Regions from separate parts of the Romboutsia sp. 1001713B170207_170306_H8 genome, predicted to be linked through region 3. Evidence: riboswitches for the same ligand, from Rfam matches in the RefSeq annotation. Region 3 holds a riboswitch; each other region holds the start of a gene.
What was found. A riboswitch is a leader RNA that binds a small molecule or an ion and turns the genes downstream of it on or off. The one in region 3 is predicted to bind cyclic di-GMP.
Positions count from the first base shown of each region.

Region 1 (4,347 bases), on a different contig from region 3:
AATTGTCATTGGCTTATTAATATTACTATTAGCCATACCAACAATAGGATTTGGAACATTATATTTTAAGTTAAATTCTATATATGACAAAGAAGAAGCTGGTAAAATAGAAGTTGCAGAAGTTAAAGAAGGAATAACAAATATACTTTTAGTAGGAGTAGATGGAGACAATATAGATAGAGGGAATAGATCAGATGCTATGATAATACTTACTATAGATAGTAATAATAATGATATAAGACTTACATCACTAGCAAGAGATACATATGTAAATATTCCAGGGCATAGTACAGAGAAATTAACTCATGCATATGCATATGATGGTCCTAGTTTATTAATTCAAACTATTAAGGAAAATTTTGGTATAAGTATAGATAAATACGCTGCTGTTAATTTTAATTCATTTATAAATATAATTAATGAGTTAGGTGGAGTACAAATAGATATAAGTGAAGCTGAAGTAAGTCAAATAGATGGCATAAATGAAGCTGGAACACAAGCACTTACAGGAGAACAAGCATTAGCTTATAGTAGAATAAGATATATAGATAGTGCTTATCAAAGAGATAATAGACAAAGAACAGTATTACAAGCACTTTATAATAAGTTAACGAATGTAAGTAACGATGAGCTATTAGATATAGCGAATACTTTATTTAGATATACTAAAACAAATATGACTCCAATGGAAATTATAAGTGTTGGTACTCAGGCTATTAAAATTAAAGATACTGATTTTGATCAGTTGGAGTTTCCGCTTGAAGGTCATAGAAATGATACTATGATTAATAATGAAAAAGGATGGGTAATTGAATGGGAAGAAGAGTACAATAAAAAAGCTCTAAATGACTTTATATTTAATTACATTACATATATAAAAGAATACTAAAAATTATGCAGGCTTATTTGAATAGGTCTGCTTTTTAATTGTCGAATTAAACTTGTAATAAAATGGAATTAGATATAGAATAATTATTTATTTTGTAGAAAAAATAAGAATTTTTTATAAAAAAGTATTTTTTTGAAAAACGAAAGTAAGATATTATACCAATTATTTATTGAAAATTATACTAAATATGTATAACATAAACATATAAGTAGTAAAAACTTTAATATTTGAAATGGTGATATATATCCTGTAATTTGGGCATCTCGGATATATGGAGTTAGTGATGCAACCGGCTATATTTGACAAAAACTAGTTTTTGTTAGTATAGCTTTTTTTATTATAAAAAATAATACTAAAGTATAACGGATATATAGTAACAAGTATATGAATTATAAAAAAGTGTAATCAATAACTAAACAAAAGATTTATAGTATATGGTAAATTTGAGTGATTTAATATGTAAAAAATAAGACATATAATTAATACATAGTGAATAAAAGGGACTTTACGGAGGGTGTAATATATGAAGGGGATAATAATTTCAGAATCGTTAGTTATAAGAAAAGGAGTAGCAGAGATACTATCAAGTGAAAGTTGTATAGATATATTAGATGAAGGATATATGTGTACTGATATAAATAAAGATGCATACGATTTAGTTATATTTGACTTAAATAGAAATACTAAACAGTATATAGATTGTATAAAAGATATAAAAGAAAATGGAAATTCAAAAATAATGGTATTAGATTTTTATGAAGATACAAGATTATTCGCAAAGTGTATGAAAATTGGTGTAGATAGCTACATATTAGCAAATATAGAAGGTGAAGGAATAAAATATGCAGTAAGATTATTATCAAAAGGAAAAAAATACTTTGATTCAGACCTCGTAGAAAATTATATGAGAAAAGATAACTTAGAAGAAATAAAAGAGCTTACAAAAAGAGAAAAAGAAATTTTAATATGTATATCAAAAGGTAAAACTAATCATGAGATTGCTAATGAGCTATGTATAACAGAACATACAGTTAAAAAGCATACAAGCAATATTTTTGAAAAATTAAACTTAAGAGATAGAACTCATGCAGCGCTTTATGTGCATGAAAAAGGAATAATATAAAAAATTTAACTTTTGACACGATAAAAAAAATATGATAATATAGTGAAAGTCAATTAAATTAAGTAAGCCAGATGATCGCGGGTAGCATTAGCTACGTGAGGAAAGTCGGAGCTCCATAGAGCAAGGGTGCTAGATAACGTCTAGTGGGAGTGATCCTAAGGAAAGTGCAACAGAAAATAACCGCCAACTAGTTTGGTAAGGATGAAAAGGTGAGGTAAGAGCTCACCGTTGGCTAGGTGACTAGCCAAGCCGTGTAAACCCCACCCGGAGCAAGTCCAAGTTAGGGTAAATAGGGTGCTGCTCGTACCCTCCGGTAGGTAGGACGCTTGAGCCTATTGGTGACAATAGGCCTAGAAAGATGATCATCAAATACAGAACTCCGCTTATAGACTTGCTCAATTTAATGACATACACTAGCATAAGCTGGTGTTTTTTTTTACATAAATTTAAGTAATTAAATTAAAAGGGGAATTGGGGAAAATGAATATATTAGTAACAGGTGGGGCTGGATACATAGGTAGTCATACTGTAGTAGAGCTATTAAACTATAATTATGATGTAGTAGTTGTAGATAATTTTAGTAATAGTAGTCCAATTGTATTAGATAGAATTAGGGAAATATCTAAAAAGGATTTTAAATTTTATGAGGTGGATTTAACTAATAAAGAAGATTTAGAAATTGTATTTAAAGAAAATGAAATAGATGCTATAATACATTTTGCAGCATTAAAAGCTGTTGGAGAATCTGTAAAAAAACCATTAGATTATTACTATAACAATATTTTAAGTACTCTGTATTTATTCGATTTAATGAGAAAATATAGTGTATGTAAATTTGTGTTTAGTTCATCAGCAACTGTATATGGCCAACCTAAAAAGTGTCCTATAGTAGAAGATTTTCCGTTATCAGTAACAAACCCATATGGAAGAAGTAAGCTAATTATAGAAGATATACTTAGAGATATGTGTTTTGCATATTCCTCATTAGATGTAGCTATTCTAAGATATTTTAACCCTATTGGAGCTCATAAAAGTGGTCTAATTGGAGAAGAACCAGATGGAATACCAAATAATATAATGCCATATATAACTAAGGTTGCTGTTGGTAAGCTACCTGTATTAAATATATTTGGAGATGATTATGATACTTTAGATGGAACAGGTATAAGAGATTATATACATGTACTAGACTTAGCAAGAGGACATGTTAAAGCATTAAAAAAACTCGAAGAAAACCCAGGTCTTGTAACTTATAATTTAGGAACGGGTCATGGATATAGTGTACTTCAACTTGTAAATGCATTTTCAAGAGCTAGTGGTAAAAAAATACCTTATACGATTACTGATAGAAGAGCTGGAGATGTAGCAGTATGCTATGCAGATCCAAGTAAAGCAGAAAAAGAACTTGGATGGAAAGCTAATTATGGTATAGATGAAATGTGCCAAGATTCATGGAGATGGCAAAGTAAAAATCCAGATGGATACAGAGAAACTGCAAAAGGTTAATAATGAATATACAAAGATATAACAATTATGATAAAATGTTATATCTTTATTTTTTGAAGGAGGACTAACTTGGGATACTTACATATAATGATTTTATCAATGATACCAGTAACTGAATTAAGAGGAGCAATACCACTTGGTATAGCAATGGATTTAAATCCTATAGGTGTATATTTAGCTAGTGTAGCTGGATCTACTATAGTATCAATACCACTGGTTTTATGTTTTAGAAATATAATGCACTACTTAAGAACAAAGAAAATATTTTTAGGACTAATAAAAAAAGTAGATAATAAAATAGAATCTGGTATGAAAAAGATGAAAAAAGCTTCAATATTAGGAATAATCCTATTTGTAGGTGTGCCTCTTCCGACAACTGGGACATGGACAGCATCAGCAATAGCATCAATATTAAAAATGAGAATGAAAGAAGCTTTAGCTGGAGTATTAATAGGAAATATGATGGCAGGAGTAATAGTTACAATGCTATCACTTCATATAATATAGCAATTTATGACAATAAAACCTTAATATTAAAAGTAAAATATGGAAAATATGGTATAAATATGATACTATATATACTGAATACTTTTAATAAGGGAGATATTTCAAATGAGTTTAAATAACCATACTTTATGTAAAGTAGTAGCTGGAAGTGCTGTTTTAGCAGCGGCTACTTTAGTAGGAGACATAACTATAGCAAATGCAGGCAACAATAGTGGTGTTGTTAATGTTTCTGTATTAAACGTAAGAAGTGGAGCAGGAACAAATAACAGCATAATAGCAAAAATATATAAAAACAATACAGTATCAATACTTGAAAGTAGCA
Region 1 is NZ_JADNAX010000001.1:39,833-44,179, forward strand. Features, by position in the region: gene I2A66_RS00185 (LCP family protein) at 1-889, shown strand, start outside; cyclic di-GMP riboswitch class II at 1,109-1,192, shown strand; gene I2A66_RS00190 (response regulator transcription factor) at 1,413-2,012, shown strand; RNA gene rnpB (RNase P RNA component class A) at 2,072-2,414, shown strand; gene galE (UDP-glucose 4-epimerase GalE) at 2,493-3,518, shown strand; gene I2A66_RS00205 (COG2426 family protein) at 3,588-4,025, shown strand; gene I2A66_RS00210 (C40 family peptidase) at 4,131-4,347, shown strand, end outside.
Region 1: another riboswitch for cyclic di-GMP. It lies ahead of I2A66_RS00190 (response regulator transcription factor); the one in region 3 lies ahead of I2A66_RS17125 (hypothetical protein).

Region 2 (4,347 bases), 180 kb from region 3:
TAACATACTAGCATATTTTTTTTTAGTTTATATACTTTTAACTTAGTTATAATAGAGTTAACATTTTTTTAATAAATATATAATTCTTTCATACAAAAAAATCATACTAAATTTAGTATGACTTTTCGTGGATTTTAATGGTGGAGACGAGGGGATTCTATAATTATATTTTTAATATTTTTCTATATTCAACCAAATTCAGTTATACCAATATATACACTGGTACAGTTAAATAATTTAAAATCTATATTTTCTACTATTTTTCATATTAGTTGTGTTACTATTGTGTTATTTTGTGTTATATCTTTTATATGCCATTTTAAACATTACAAGGTATAAATACATTACTAATATAATGTAAGTACCTTATAGTCTAATTTAAGGCTTTATATTTTATTATAAGCTAAATCTTAAAAGCTATTTTTTTACATAATTCTCCTGTTATTGTATTAAGAAGCTTATTTTTCACTCTCATTTTCCAACAAATCTAAACCTTATGACTATTAACTAAGTAGTACTAAGTTAATATTATGACTGCAATATTATAAGTAACTATATTCATTTATTAATTTATGAATTGTGAGCATTACCTTTTTAAATACTCCAAATACTTATTTTTTATGGAATTCATAAAGTTCAAAATCCCTTTTTAGGACTGCCGAAAATGCCGAATACTTCTCTTTTTAGGGAGTCAGAAACGTCAGATTACTTTTTAAGGCCTATAAAAAATGTAGATAATCATTTAAATAATTATACTAACAAATATTATTCAAACCTTTTAAGGATAAAACTAGCATTTTCAATATTTTACATTTTAATACTATTAATTGAGTCCATTTCGAAAGGTAAAAAAACTTAGGGTGTAAAAAGTTTTACAAGGGTACAACCGGATATAGTTAATTTATACTTTATGAAACCATATAGCGTCAGGTATATCTATTAACTTAAGCTTCTTTAGTGCATTACTATTTAATAATCCATTAATATACTTAGTACTATATGAACATTTTTGCAATATAACAGTATCTCTCATAGCAGATAGGGCCGTTAATTGCTTTAATATCAACTCAAACTTTTCATACCTCATATATTTAGGTTTGCATGATCCATAATATCTACTATCAAAAGGTATATGTCTTTTCTTTGAGGTTTCGCTTAAATCAAGCTCCGATATTAAATTAAAAAACTTATATTCAATAAGAGCTGTACCTACTCCATCATATAAATTACATCTTTCAGAATATATATTTTTACCTAAGCAGCTTCTACATTTAAATACTTCTTTATTCTCATAACAATAAATTTTAGTTCTTCGCTCACCACATTCTGGGCAAACAAAGAATTTCTTTTCTCCAAAACCTGTCTTTTGCTTAGATATAAATATATCTTGTATTCTGTAGTTACACCAACCTCCATGAGCATAACTTTTTATACGACCAAATAATGTTATCTTCTCATCCTCTATATTTACATATTTCTTTTCTTTACCGAATTTTATTGAGTATGCTCCTGATAAATCTTTTATATTATTTATATCAATAACATTCATATATAACCTCCATAATAACCTAAATACTAAGCGAATTTATACTGTTTATTATACTAAATTGATTCAGAAGCTTAAACCCAAGTAAAATACAGTATTGTAGCTTATTTTATAGGTGCACCCAATCGGAACGTTCCGTTCGTAGTACTCCATAAAAAGTGTACAACGTTCCTTTTGCTACCACATTTGACAACATTGATATTACAATACTTAAAACTTGATAAATAGCCATTTAACCGCGTTTTTTTATTTGAGTTATTTGTTTTGTGAGTTGATTTCGTAATTTTTTATTCATCATTTTGGAAATCCTTATTAATATATAAAAAGAGTGCACCCTAAATTAAAATAGGTGCACCTTTTATAATTAATCCAAATGTTTAGTTTGCAATATTACAAGTCATTTAATTAAAAATGACATTTATAATAATAATCATGAAAATATATATAAAGTTAATTTTATCCTCATTCTTATTTTCTTTTAAAATAAATGATTATAAAAATACAATTATAATGGATAATATAATCATAAATATTATTATATATATTAAATTTTTATTATTACTATAATTCATGTTGTAAACCTTTTTAAAGCTTTTTATAGAACCAAAAATAAGAAATACAACACTTATCAAAACTAATCCAGCTATAATATAAGGAAAGTACATTTTCATTCTAACGCCCTCTATATTTTATGATAGTATTTATTTATTTGTCCAAAGTCATAAAGAAATGCTATAGTTTCTTTTGCTATGTCAAATCCACTAACAGTTATGCCTAAAGCTGCTAATGCACTTGTAACAACTGCTAGTGCTGGTGCAAATGTTGTTGCAGCTATTAAACCTGATACGTAACTTATATATTTTGATAAAACTGCTCCACTTAATTTGTATCCTATTTTATTGAAGTGTACAGACGCATTATTAACACTATTATAGAAATTTAAAGTATTACCACTATTCCAATTATATTTTTCTTTAGAGTAACTCTTTTTTTGACCTGATTTTATCCCATGAATAGATATCCTATCTTTTGTATCTCTTGTTACCTTAATATAAGGATAAAATACACTAGACACAGTTCCTGATCCATACTGCTTAGATGGAACTACTGTAGTTGATCTAGACATAATTTCTAAATTATTTTCTTTTCCTACTTGATTTAAATTTTCTAATGATTCAAAGTAATTAATTTCTACTGTATCTTTTACCTGTCCTTCATTATCATATATTGTAGTTTTAATTATTCCTCTATGACCATTAACTTCCGTTAATATGTTATTTTCTTCTCTTACTTTTTTTAGTAAATCTTCATCACCATATGTAGATTTAAATTCTAACTTTAATAATTCCACTTGTTCATCAGAAAACATGTCAGATAATTTTGTATCTACATCAAATGATTCCCTCTCTTCATTTAATTGAATAACTTGATCTTTACTCAATCCATATGACGCTATTAAATCTGACTCATTTTCTATGATAGAATTTATATCTGTATTTAAAACTTCTTCATCCAAACTCATATCATATGACTCTTCTTGTTCTAAACCTGCAGCCAATACAGTATTTGATACTGGTAATGAAAATATTATTCCAATCAATACTAACGCTATCCCTTTACTTACTCTCTTTTTTAAACTCATTTTAATCTCCTCCTCTTGATATCCTGCTAGCATAGGTATTCTACCCTTAGCTCCTTAGCTTTCCATCCTTTAATTTCTTAAAGTTTGGCTTTTCATAGTTTTAATTAAGAAAGTATGATTTAACTTAATTTTAGCTCTATTCGTAAAATTTTGTAAATATATAGTGCATAACTGGTCGTTAAGTGTACAAAATTGGATATATTAACATTTAATATAAAAAAATTTAAACATTCATGTAAAAAATAAGCTAGCCGAAAAATCGACTAGCTTAAATAAATAATAATATTTGTTTTTTAGTTATATCATATGCAGCTGCTTTTATACGTTATATTGTCTATAATACCATCATCTTTGTTTATATTTGTAAATTTTCCATACTCAAAATCTTTACATAAATCATATACTAAATCTTTATTTTTAGAAATAGTATTTTTTATTCTATCTTCTACAAAATAAATATCACTAAAGCTATATTTATCCTTTAGAGAATCCCTATTCCCTTTTGCAATAGTTTTATATATAAATAAATCTTTAGCTTCTACAATATCATCTAAACTTAATATAAATCCTTGTATAACCTTATTCCTCTTATATGTATCTAGTCCATCAAATATAGTTTGTATAGTATCTATAACATCAAGCTCATATCTGTATTTATTTCTTAATTCTTTGCTTATTTCATGTATATAAATTGATTTAGCAGGATCTTTATATAAATTAATTATGTTATTCTCTGCCTCTTTCTCTTTTAACTCCATATACTTAGAACGTATTAACTTACTCTTAAACTTTAATTCTCTAAATGCTTTATTTTGTATATGCTTTGCCTTTGAGTATTCTATTCCTTTTGAAGCTGATACCTCAGTTAATGTCTTATCAGTAAATAAGGTTTCATAAGCAATATAATGTTCTATTCCATTTAATATCATATTTACTTCTTTTTTATAGGCTTCTATCGTTATTTTATCTATAGTTTCATCTGATACATTTATATTTATATCTTCTATCGTATCAGCTATTGTTATATCCTCATCTAGTCCACCTATAGGTGTATCTATTGATATTGAATTAGCTAAAGATTGTCTTTTTATTCTCTTTAAATTTTGAAATTCTCTTAATATAGCTCTCTTTATACATGAATATATCCAAGTATCTTTTT
Region 2 is NZ_JADNAX010000002.1:324,140-328,486, forward strand. Features, by position in the region: gene I2A66_RS06140 (hypothetical protein) at 902-1,549, opposite strand; gene I2A66_RS06145 (hypothetical protein) at 2,229-3,188, opposite strand; cyclic di-GMP riboswitch class I at 3,203-3,287, opposite strand; gene I2A66_RS06150 (sigma factor) at 3,491-4,347, opposite strand, start outside.
Region 2: another riboswitch for cyclic di-GMP. It lies ahead of I2A66_RS06145 (hypothetical protein); the one in region 3 lies ahead of I2A66_RS17125 (hypothetical protein).

Region 3 (4,347 bases):
TCAGAGTGACTTTTAGTTTGTTTTATATTACCGTTATGAACATTATAAGTGAAAATACAGTTGAGTTTTATAATTAAATTTTACTGTCTAAAATTACAAAAAAAGGATTAAAGATTTGTGTTAAATAAGATTATTTGAAATGATTAATAAGGGTATATTAATTAATAAATCTAAATTAAAATAAAGGAGGAAAAATGACTTATATAAAAAATGCAAATAACATGGGATGGAATTTTGATAATACGTATATAAATTTATCTGATTTTTTTTATAGTAAAATTAATATAGATCCAGTATCATCACCAAAGTTAATTATATTAAATGAGCAATTGGCAAAAAATTTAGGTTTTAATATTGATTCCTTAAAAAGTTATGAAGGAACTTTAATATTCTCAGGAAATAAGAAAATAGAAGGTGGAGAATATATTGCTCAAGCATATGGAGGTCACCAGTTTGGGCACTTTACAATACTAGGTGATGGAAGAGCTTTATTAATAGGAGAGCAAATAACACCGTTAGGTGAAAGATATGATATTCAACTTAAAGGTTCAGGAAAAACTCCATACTCTCGTGGAGGAGATGGAAGAGCGGCACTTGGTCCAATGCTTAGAGAATATATAATAAGCGAAGCAATGTATGGACTCGGAATTCCTACTACGCGTAGCTTAGCTGTAGTTAAAACTGGTGATCCAGTAATTAGAGAAGATATAAAAAAAGGTGCAATATTAACTAGAGTTGCTTCAAGTCATATTAGATTTGGTACATTTCAATATGTATCGAGCTTTGGGTCACACCAACAACTTAAAGATTTAGCTGATTACTGTTTAAAAAGACATTTTCCTCATATCAAAGATGATAGTAATAAATATATTAATCTACTTAATGAGGTTATAAAATCTCAAGCAAGTCTTGTTTCTAAGTGGCAATGTGTAGGTTTTATACATGGAGTTATGAATACGGATAATATGACTATAAGTGGAGAAACAATTGACTATGGGCCATGTGCATTTATGGATGAATACAATCCTAATACTGTATTTAGTTCTATAGATAGAAATGGAAGATATTCATATAAAAATCAACCTATTATGACAGAGTGGAACTTATGTAGATTTGCAGAATCATTATTACCTTTGCTAAATGAAGATAGGAATAAAGCTATACAAATAGCTCAAAATGCTATTTCTAACTTTTCTGAGATATATTATTCAAATTGGATATCTATAATGAGGTCTAAGCTTGGATTATTTGATGAAGAGGTTGAAGATAAATCTATTATTAAAGATTTGCTTAATATGATGGAGAAGTATAATGAAGATTATACTAATACATTTATCTCATTAACATTTGATAATAATAAAGAAAGTTCAATGTATAATAGTCAGGAATTTAAATATTGGTATAAATTATGGCAGGAAAGATTACAAAGACAAGGAAAGTCAAAAGAAATGGTTAAAGGACTAATGATGAATTCAAATCCAGCTGTAATTCCAAGAAATCATAGAGTTGAAGAAGCTCTTGATGCTGCTAATAAAGGTAATCTTAATGTTATGAAAAGACTTCTTGAGGTTCTATCTAAACCATATGAACATTCAAAAAAACAAGAAGAGTATTCTAAATTACCTAAGCCATCAAATTGTCCTTATAGAACTTATTGCGGAACATAATAAAAATAACAATACTAGAAAAAATTTTCTAGTATTGTTATTCTTATAAAGATATTCTATTGAAATAGATATAAATATATGATAAATTGTTTTTACAATAAAATAATGGCAAATTTGGAGAAATCCAAAGACGCAAAGCTAAAGGGGCTAAGGTAATTATTACTATGCCAGCCAGTTGCCGAAGAATATTTATTCTTTGTTCTTATAAAATAAGATTATATTTATTTAATATATTTAATTAAATATAGATTAGGTTGTAATGATTTATATGGAAACTATCCTCTTTCTTAAGTTAGGATAGTTTTTTTATTGCAAAATAAAACTAAAGAATTAAGATTTTACCGGAATACCCTTAGCTACAATAAATTTATAAAAGGGAGATTTAAATTTGAAGATGAAAATTTTATCAAAAGCTATAGCATCTATGACTATAGCGTCAATAATATCTACTAATGTAGCTATTATTGCAAGTGCAATAGAGAATAATACAGGCCATATAACTCAATTAAGCAAAGTTTCTATATTAGAAAGTAAAGGATGGTTAGAAAGTATAAGTGTTGAATGGAAGCCGATAAAAGAGGCTAAAGGGTATAATGTTTATTATAAGCTAGCCTCTGAATCATATTATAAATATAAAAAAATAGACGATGAACTAATAAGGCAATACTCATCATATTTTAGAGCAGATATACTGGGGCTTTCAGAAGGCGAATACATTATAAAAGTAATTCCTACAATAGATAATAAAGAAGAGGTATCTTTACAAGGAATAATAACAGATATAGAAGTTAAAAATCATACAAGAGAAGGTTTTGGGTTCTCTAAAGAATCTCCTATGAAGACTAGCTCAGGAGGATATAATGATAATGGAACAGTTAAGAATGATTCAAAAATAATATATATAACATCAGAAAATGTTAATACAGTAACGTTAGATGTTATTACTAATAGCAAAGGTAGTAAAACTAAATGTACAGGTATAGTAGATATACTATAAAAACGTCCAAAAGGTTATGATAAAACACCTTTAATAATACGTATGATTGGAGAAATAAAAGGATCAGATATTATAGGACTTAATTCAAGTGGATATTTACAATTAAAGGGAATATATAATGTTACTTTTGAAGGTGTAGGAGAGGATACTACAGTATATAAATGGGGATTTTTAATTAGAGATTCTCATAATGTAGAATTAAGAAATGTTGGTATAATGTTATTCCCAGATGATGCAATTTCACTGGATACAGGTAATGAGAATATATGGATTCATAATAATGATATATTCTATGGAAGTGCAGGAAGTGATGTAGACCAGGCAAAAGGAGATGGTTCAGCTGATGTTAAGGGAAAATCAACCTATGTAACAATTTCATACAACCATTTTTATGATTCGGGTAAAGCTTCACTTTGTGGAATGAGTGATACTGAAGAGTTTTTTGTAACGTATCATCATAATTGGTTTGATCATTCAGACTCAAGGCATCCTAGAATAAGAGTCGGTACAGTGCATATTTATAATAATTATTTTGATGGAAATTCAAAATATGGAGTTGGGGTAACTAAAGGCAGTTCAGCTTTCGTAGAAGCTAGTGATTTTAGAAATACTAAATATCCAATGCTTATTTCATTACAAGGCAGTGATATATATGGAAATGGTAAAGGAAACTTCTCAGGTGAATCTGGTGGTATGATCAAAGCATATAACAACAAGATATCAGGTGAATCAAGAATTGTATATGCAAGTCAAAATTCAACACAGTTTGATGCTTATTTAGCAATTTCGAGAAATGAAATAGTTCCAAGTACATATAAGACTTTAAGTGGAGCAAATACATATAATAACTTTGATACAAGTTCTAAAATGTATGAGTATACTCCAGATAATATAGAAGATGTAAGAGGTATTGTTACAAACTATTCAGGAAGAGTAAATGGTGGAGATTTTGAGTGGAAATTTACAAGTGCTGATGATATTAGTTCTAGCGTAAATATAGAGTTAATGAATGCAATCAAAGGATACAAAAGTCAATTAATTTCTATTGGTGGTGGATCAATAGAAACATTAGAGCCAGTAATACCAGATGAACCACAACAACCTGAAGAAATTCCACCAGTTACACCAGAAGAACCGGAAAAACCAGAAGTAGATCAAACACCATCGACTCCTGATGAATCAATAATAGTTAAGCATAACTTTACAACGGATAATAAAAGTAGTAACTTCTTTGATATATCAGGAAATCTTTCAAGTACGAAAGTAACAGTAAAATATAATGATTTAAAACTTACTAAATGCTTAAAAATGGAGTCTTCAACAAGTATTAAATTTATAACTGAAAATAATTCAAAACTTATATTGGTATTAAATTCAACATTTAATAAAGACGTGGTGATTGATGGACAAGAATATACTGCAAATAACGGAGTTATAGAAATGGAATTAGAAGTAGGAGAGCATATAATAACTAAAGGTGATACAGGTAATTTATATTACATAGGTTTAGAAATAAATAAAACATTTAAAGCTAATGAAAGATTGAATTCTCAACAGGTCCTGTATATATAGAAATTAATAATGATAATCAAGAGGTTATAAACAGGGAAAAATATTATAACTCGATAGATTTATAAAGGGAATATAAGAAAATAATATATTATTATAATGAAAAATCATATG
Region 3 is NZ_JADNAX010000002.1:140,327-144,673, reverse strand. Features, by position in the region: gene I2A66_RS05365 (protein adenylyltransferase SelO) at 195-1,667, shown strand; cyclic di-GMP riboswitch class I at 1,765-1,850, shown strand; gene I2A66_RS17125 (hypothetical protein) at 2,056-2,664, shown strand; gene I2A66_RS17120 (pectate lyase family protein) at 2,707-4,236, shown strand.

Region 4 (4,347 bases), on a different contig from region 3:
TTAATTATGAATTAGATCCTAAGGATATAACTCTTAGAGAGCTATACAAGATAAGCGGAAATGAATTAAAAAATAAAGGTAATATACCAGAATCATTAACTATAAAGGATATTAGATTAAGTGATGTGCTTCCAGATGGACTAGAATATATAAATAGTAATGAAGATTTAGGTGGCGTATTTAGTATTAATTACAGGTTGAATAAAACTGGATCAAAAAGTGAATGGAAGTATGAAGCTGATGTTGTAAATATAAATGTGTCGGTTAAAGCCAAGACAATACAAGAGATTGTATTTGAAGAAAATAGTGGATATATTAATTATGGAGATGTAACACTAGATGAAACATCAGGATATTTATGGAAAAAGGATTATTTTAATGGAACGACAGTAAGTGTCATAGATTCCAGTGAAATAATAGCTCATGGTAAATATGAAAATAATTCTACAATAGGAAGCCAGCAAGTTAATATAATGAAAAATATGTATTATACACTGGGTATAAGTATAGATATAAGGAATGAAAATAATATTCTAAATATATTACTTGATAATGATATAGATGTTAATAGTAGTAGCGTGCTTGTATATAAATGTAATGAAAATGGCGAAATACAAGGTAGAGATAATAATGTGAGTATAACTATAGATCAAGATTCTGGATACATTGAACTTAAAAACTTTAATCCTGGCAAATATATAGTTACATATAGTGTAAAGTCAATATCTGATGGAACTATTCGAGCTAGTTTATTTAATTCAAGCGGGAATATTATAAATAGTAAAGATGTTAAATTAAATTTACAATCACAGGAATTACCTGACTTATTTTAAAAATATAAATTAATTTTTATTGATAAGGTAACTTTTAATTTTAAAAGTTATCTTATTTTATTTTGTAAAATTATAAATAATACAAAAGTATAATTTCGACTTAATAATAAGTATAAAAATGCTTGCTAAAGAATGGAATAAATGATACAATTTTGGTATAAAATGGAATGAGATACGGAGAAACATATTCTTTATTTGGGCACCTGGAATATGTAGAGTAAGTGGTGCAACCGGCTATTAAGATTTTGTTTTAGACAAAGCATAATAGTCATTTTTTATGTTTTCAAAGGGGTTATTCCAGTGAGAAAATTATGATAAATTTTGGAGGGAAATTATGTTAAACAAAAAGAAAAATAATAAAGGTTTCACATTAGTGGAATTATTAGTAGTAATAGCTATTATAGGTATATTAGCAGTAGTAGCAGTACCAGCATTATTCAATAATATACAAAAGGCAAGAATTTCAGAATTAGAATCAGATATAAGTGCTATAAAATCAGCAGCAGCAACAAGTTATGCTGATACAGGAGCGTATCCAACTGATGGAAACTCACCGAAGACTACAGTGGGAACGAATACATCTACAGATGCATTTGCTGGATTAATAGATGATTTAGGAAAGCCACTAGGAGCTTCATATGTTTTATCAGGTGCATCAGCTACACCAAGCGATTTAGTTCTTTCTATAACTACTACGAGCAAAATAAATGCAGCAGGAATAGAAAAGTTAAAGTCTGATTTTGGAAACTTAACAAATGCAGAAGTAGGAACAGCAGATGGGACTACAGCGAAGCCAATAAAAATAGTTTTAATTGACTATAATCAAAATGGAATAGATAAATAATTAATAAAGAACCGAAGGTTTATATTTTACCTTCGGTTCTTTATTAATTAATATGAACTAAATTTTAATATTTTGATTAAAAAATTATTTATTAGGAGAAGAATAACCAATAGATACTTTGATAAGATAATAAGGAGTAATAAATGAATATATTTGACTTATTAAATAAATCAATACAATTAAGATCATCAGATATACACATAACAGTAGGGAGCGTTCCAACTGTAAGAAGTAAAGGAAAATTTATAAAGTTATCTGAATACACATTAACATCAGAAGATACAAAAAACATGGTACAACAAATTACTTCAGAAAAAAACTTCAGAAAAATAGAAGAAGAAGGCGAATGTGATTTTTCAATATCACTAGAAAGTGGAGAACGATTCAGAGTAAATGCCTACAAACAAAAAGGAAACTACGCAATAGCACTAAGAACAATAAGTTCAGAAATACCAAACTTTAACACACTAGGATTACCTCAAACATTAAAAACATTCACAGAAAAACAAAAAGGATTGGTATTAGTAACAGGCCCAACAGGAAGTGGTAAATCTACAACACTAGCAAGCCTTCTAGATATAATAAACACAAATAGACAATCACATATAATAACAATAGAAGATCCAATAGAATACGTACACAACCACAAAAACAGCATAGTAAATCAAAGAGAAATAGGAAATGATACAAAATCATTTAATTCGGCACTTAGAGCAATACTTCGTCAAGATCCAGATGTAATATTAATAGGAGAAATGCGTGATCCGGAAACAATATCAATAGCCCTTACAGCAGCAGAGACAGGACATTTAGTATTCTCAACACTACATACAATAGGGGCAGCAAAAACTATAGATAGAATAATAGACAGTTTTCCATCAGAACAACAGCAACAAATTAGAATGCAATTATCAACTGTAATAGAAGGAGTTGTTTCACAACAATTAATACCAACATCAGATGGTGAAGGAAGAGTAGCAGCTCTTGAAGTGATGACAGTAACACCTGCAATAAGAAATCTTATAAGAGAAGGAAAAAACCATCAAATTCAAAGCTCTATACAAACAGGTATGAAATTTGGAATGCAAACTATGGATCAAGATTTAATTAAGTTATATAAAAGTGGAAAAATATCAAGAGAAATGGCTCTTAGTAGATGCAATGATTATGATTTTACTAGTAAATCAATTGGTATGATATACTAATTAATATATTTAAAAATGGAGAAAAATATGGAATTGATACTACAACTTTATATATTTATAATTGGAATAGTTTTTGGAAGTTTTTTTAACGTATGCATATACAGAATTCCAGAAAATGAATCAATAGTAAATCCACCATCAAAATGTCCCACGTGCAACACAAGACTAAAACCTATAGACTTAATACCAATATTAAGCTACTTAATATCAGGTAGAAAATGTAGATATTGCAAAAAAGAAATATCATCTAGATATGCATATGTAGAATTTTTAACTGGAATTTTATTCTTAGTAGTATTTAATACATTTTCAATATCACTAGAAACTATATATTATTTAGTACTAGCATCAATATTAATAATAATAACATTCATAGATATAGACCATTACATAATACCAGATGAGATAATAATATTTGGAATAATATCAGCATTAGTATTAAAGTTATTTGGAATAGGAGTACCTTTAAAAGATAGTATAGTAGGGGCTATAGTATCTGGAGGTGGAATGTTATTAATAATATATATAATAGAATTTATAGCTAAAAAAGAAGTTATGGGTGGAGGAGATATAAAATTCTTTGCCATGACAGGATTTTTCCTAGGACTAAAAGGTGGATTACTGACAGTGTTACTAAGTGTATATGTAGGTGCTATTTATGGGATAATAACAATACTACATAGCAAAATAAAAAATAAAGAATATAACTCGATGATACCATATGGTCCATTTATTTCAGTAGGAGCATTAATAACAATGTTATACGGGAATCATATATTAAATTGGTATTCGAGTTTATTTATATAGTTATAAGGTATCTATAAAGGTACCTTATTTTTTTATGGTTAAAATTACATATAGATATATGTTAACTTAAAATATATAATGGTTTTATTTAAGGATAAATGTTTTATATATGAAATAAAGACAAACTGCTTAGATAAATTGCTATCTGTATCAAGGGGGATTTCAGACAAATATATTTTTTACAACGGAGGATACAGATGAATAATACGATAAATAAAAATAACGGTTTTTATTTAAGTGTAAAAACTAAATTCTTTATAAGTATATTAATAAGTATACTTTGGGTTATATTTTCTTATGAAGTATCAAAATTATGGTTAAATGAATTATCATCAATAACAACACCACTTATAGCATTTATAATAATAGCAGGGGTAGCATATGTACCAGGATTCATGAACGCATTTCTAGTTGGAAGTTTAATATTAGACAAACAACCCAAATTAAAAGTACTAGACCCTAGAGATGAAGTAACCTTGCTAATTTCAGCTTATAACGAAGAAATTGGAATATTTGAAACTTTAAGATATGTAAAAAATCAAGATTATAAGGGGAAAATTCATACGATAGTTATAGATAATAATTCTTCAGATAACACAAGTAAAGAAGTTGAAAGAGCTAAAAAAGAATTAAATATGGATATTATGCTACTACATGA
Region 4 is NZ_JADNAX010000009.1:39,183-43,529, forward strand. Features, by position in the region: gene I2A66_RS13675 (DUF5057 domain-containing protein) at 1-833, shown strand, start outside; cyclic di-GMP riboswitch class II at 995-1,078, shown strand; gene I2A66_RS13680 (type II secretion system protein) at 1,168-1,677, shown strand; gene I2A66_RS13685 (type IV pilus twitching motility protein PilT) at 1,821-2,882, shown strand; gene I2A66_RS13690 (prepilin peptidase) at 2,910-3,689, shown strand; gene I2A66_RS13695 (glycosyltransferase family 2 protein) at 3,887-4,347, shown strand, end outside.
Region 4: another riboswitch for cyclic di-GMP. It lies ahead of I2A66_RS13680 (type II secretion system protein); the one in region 3 lies ahead of I2A66_RS17125 (hypothetical protein).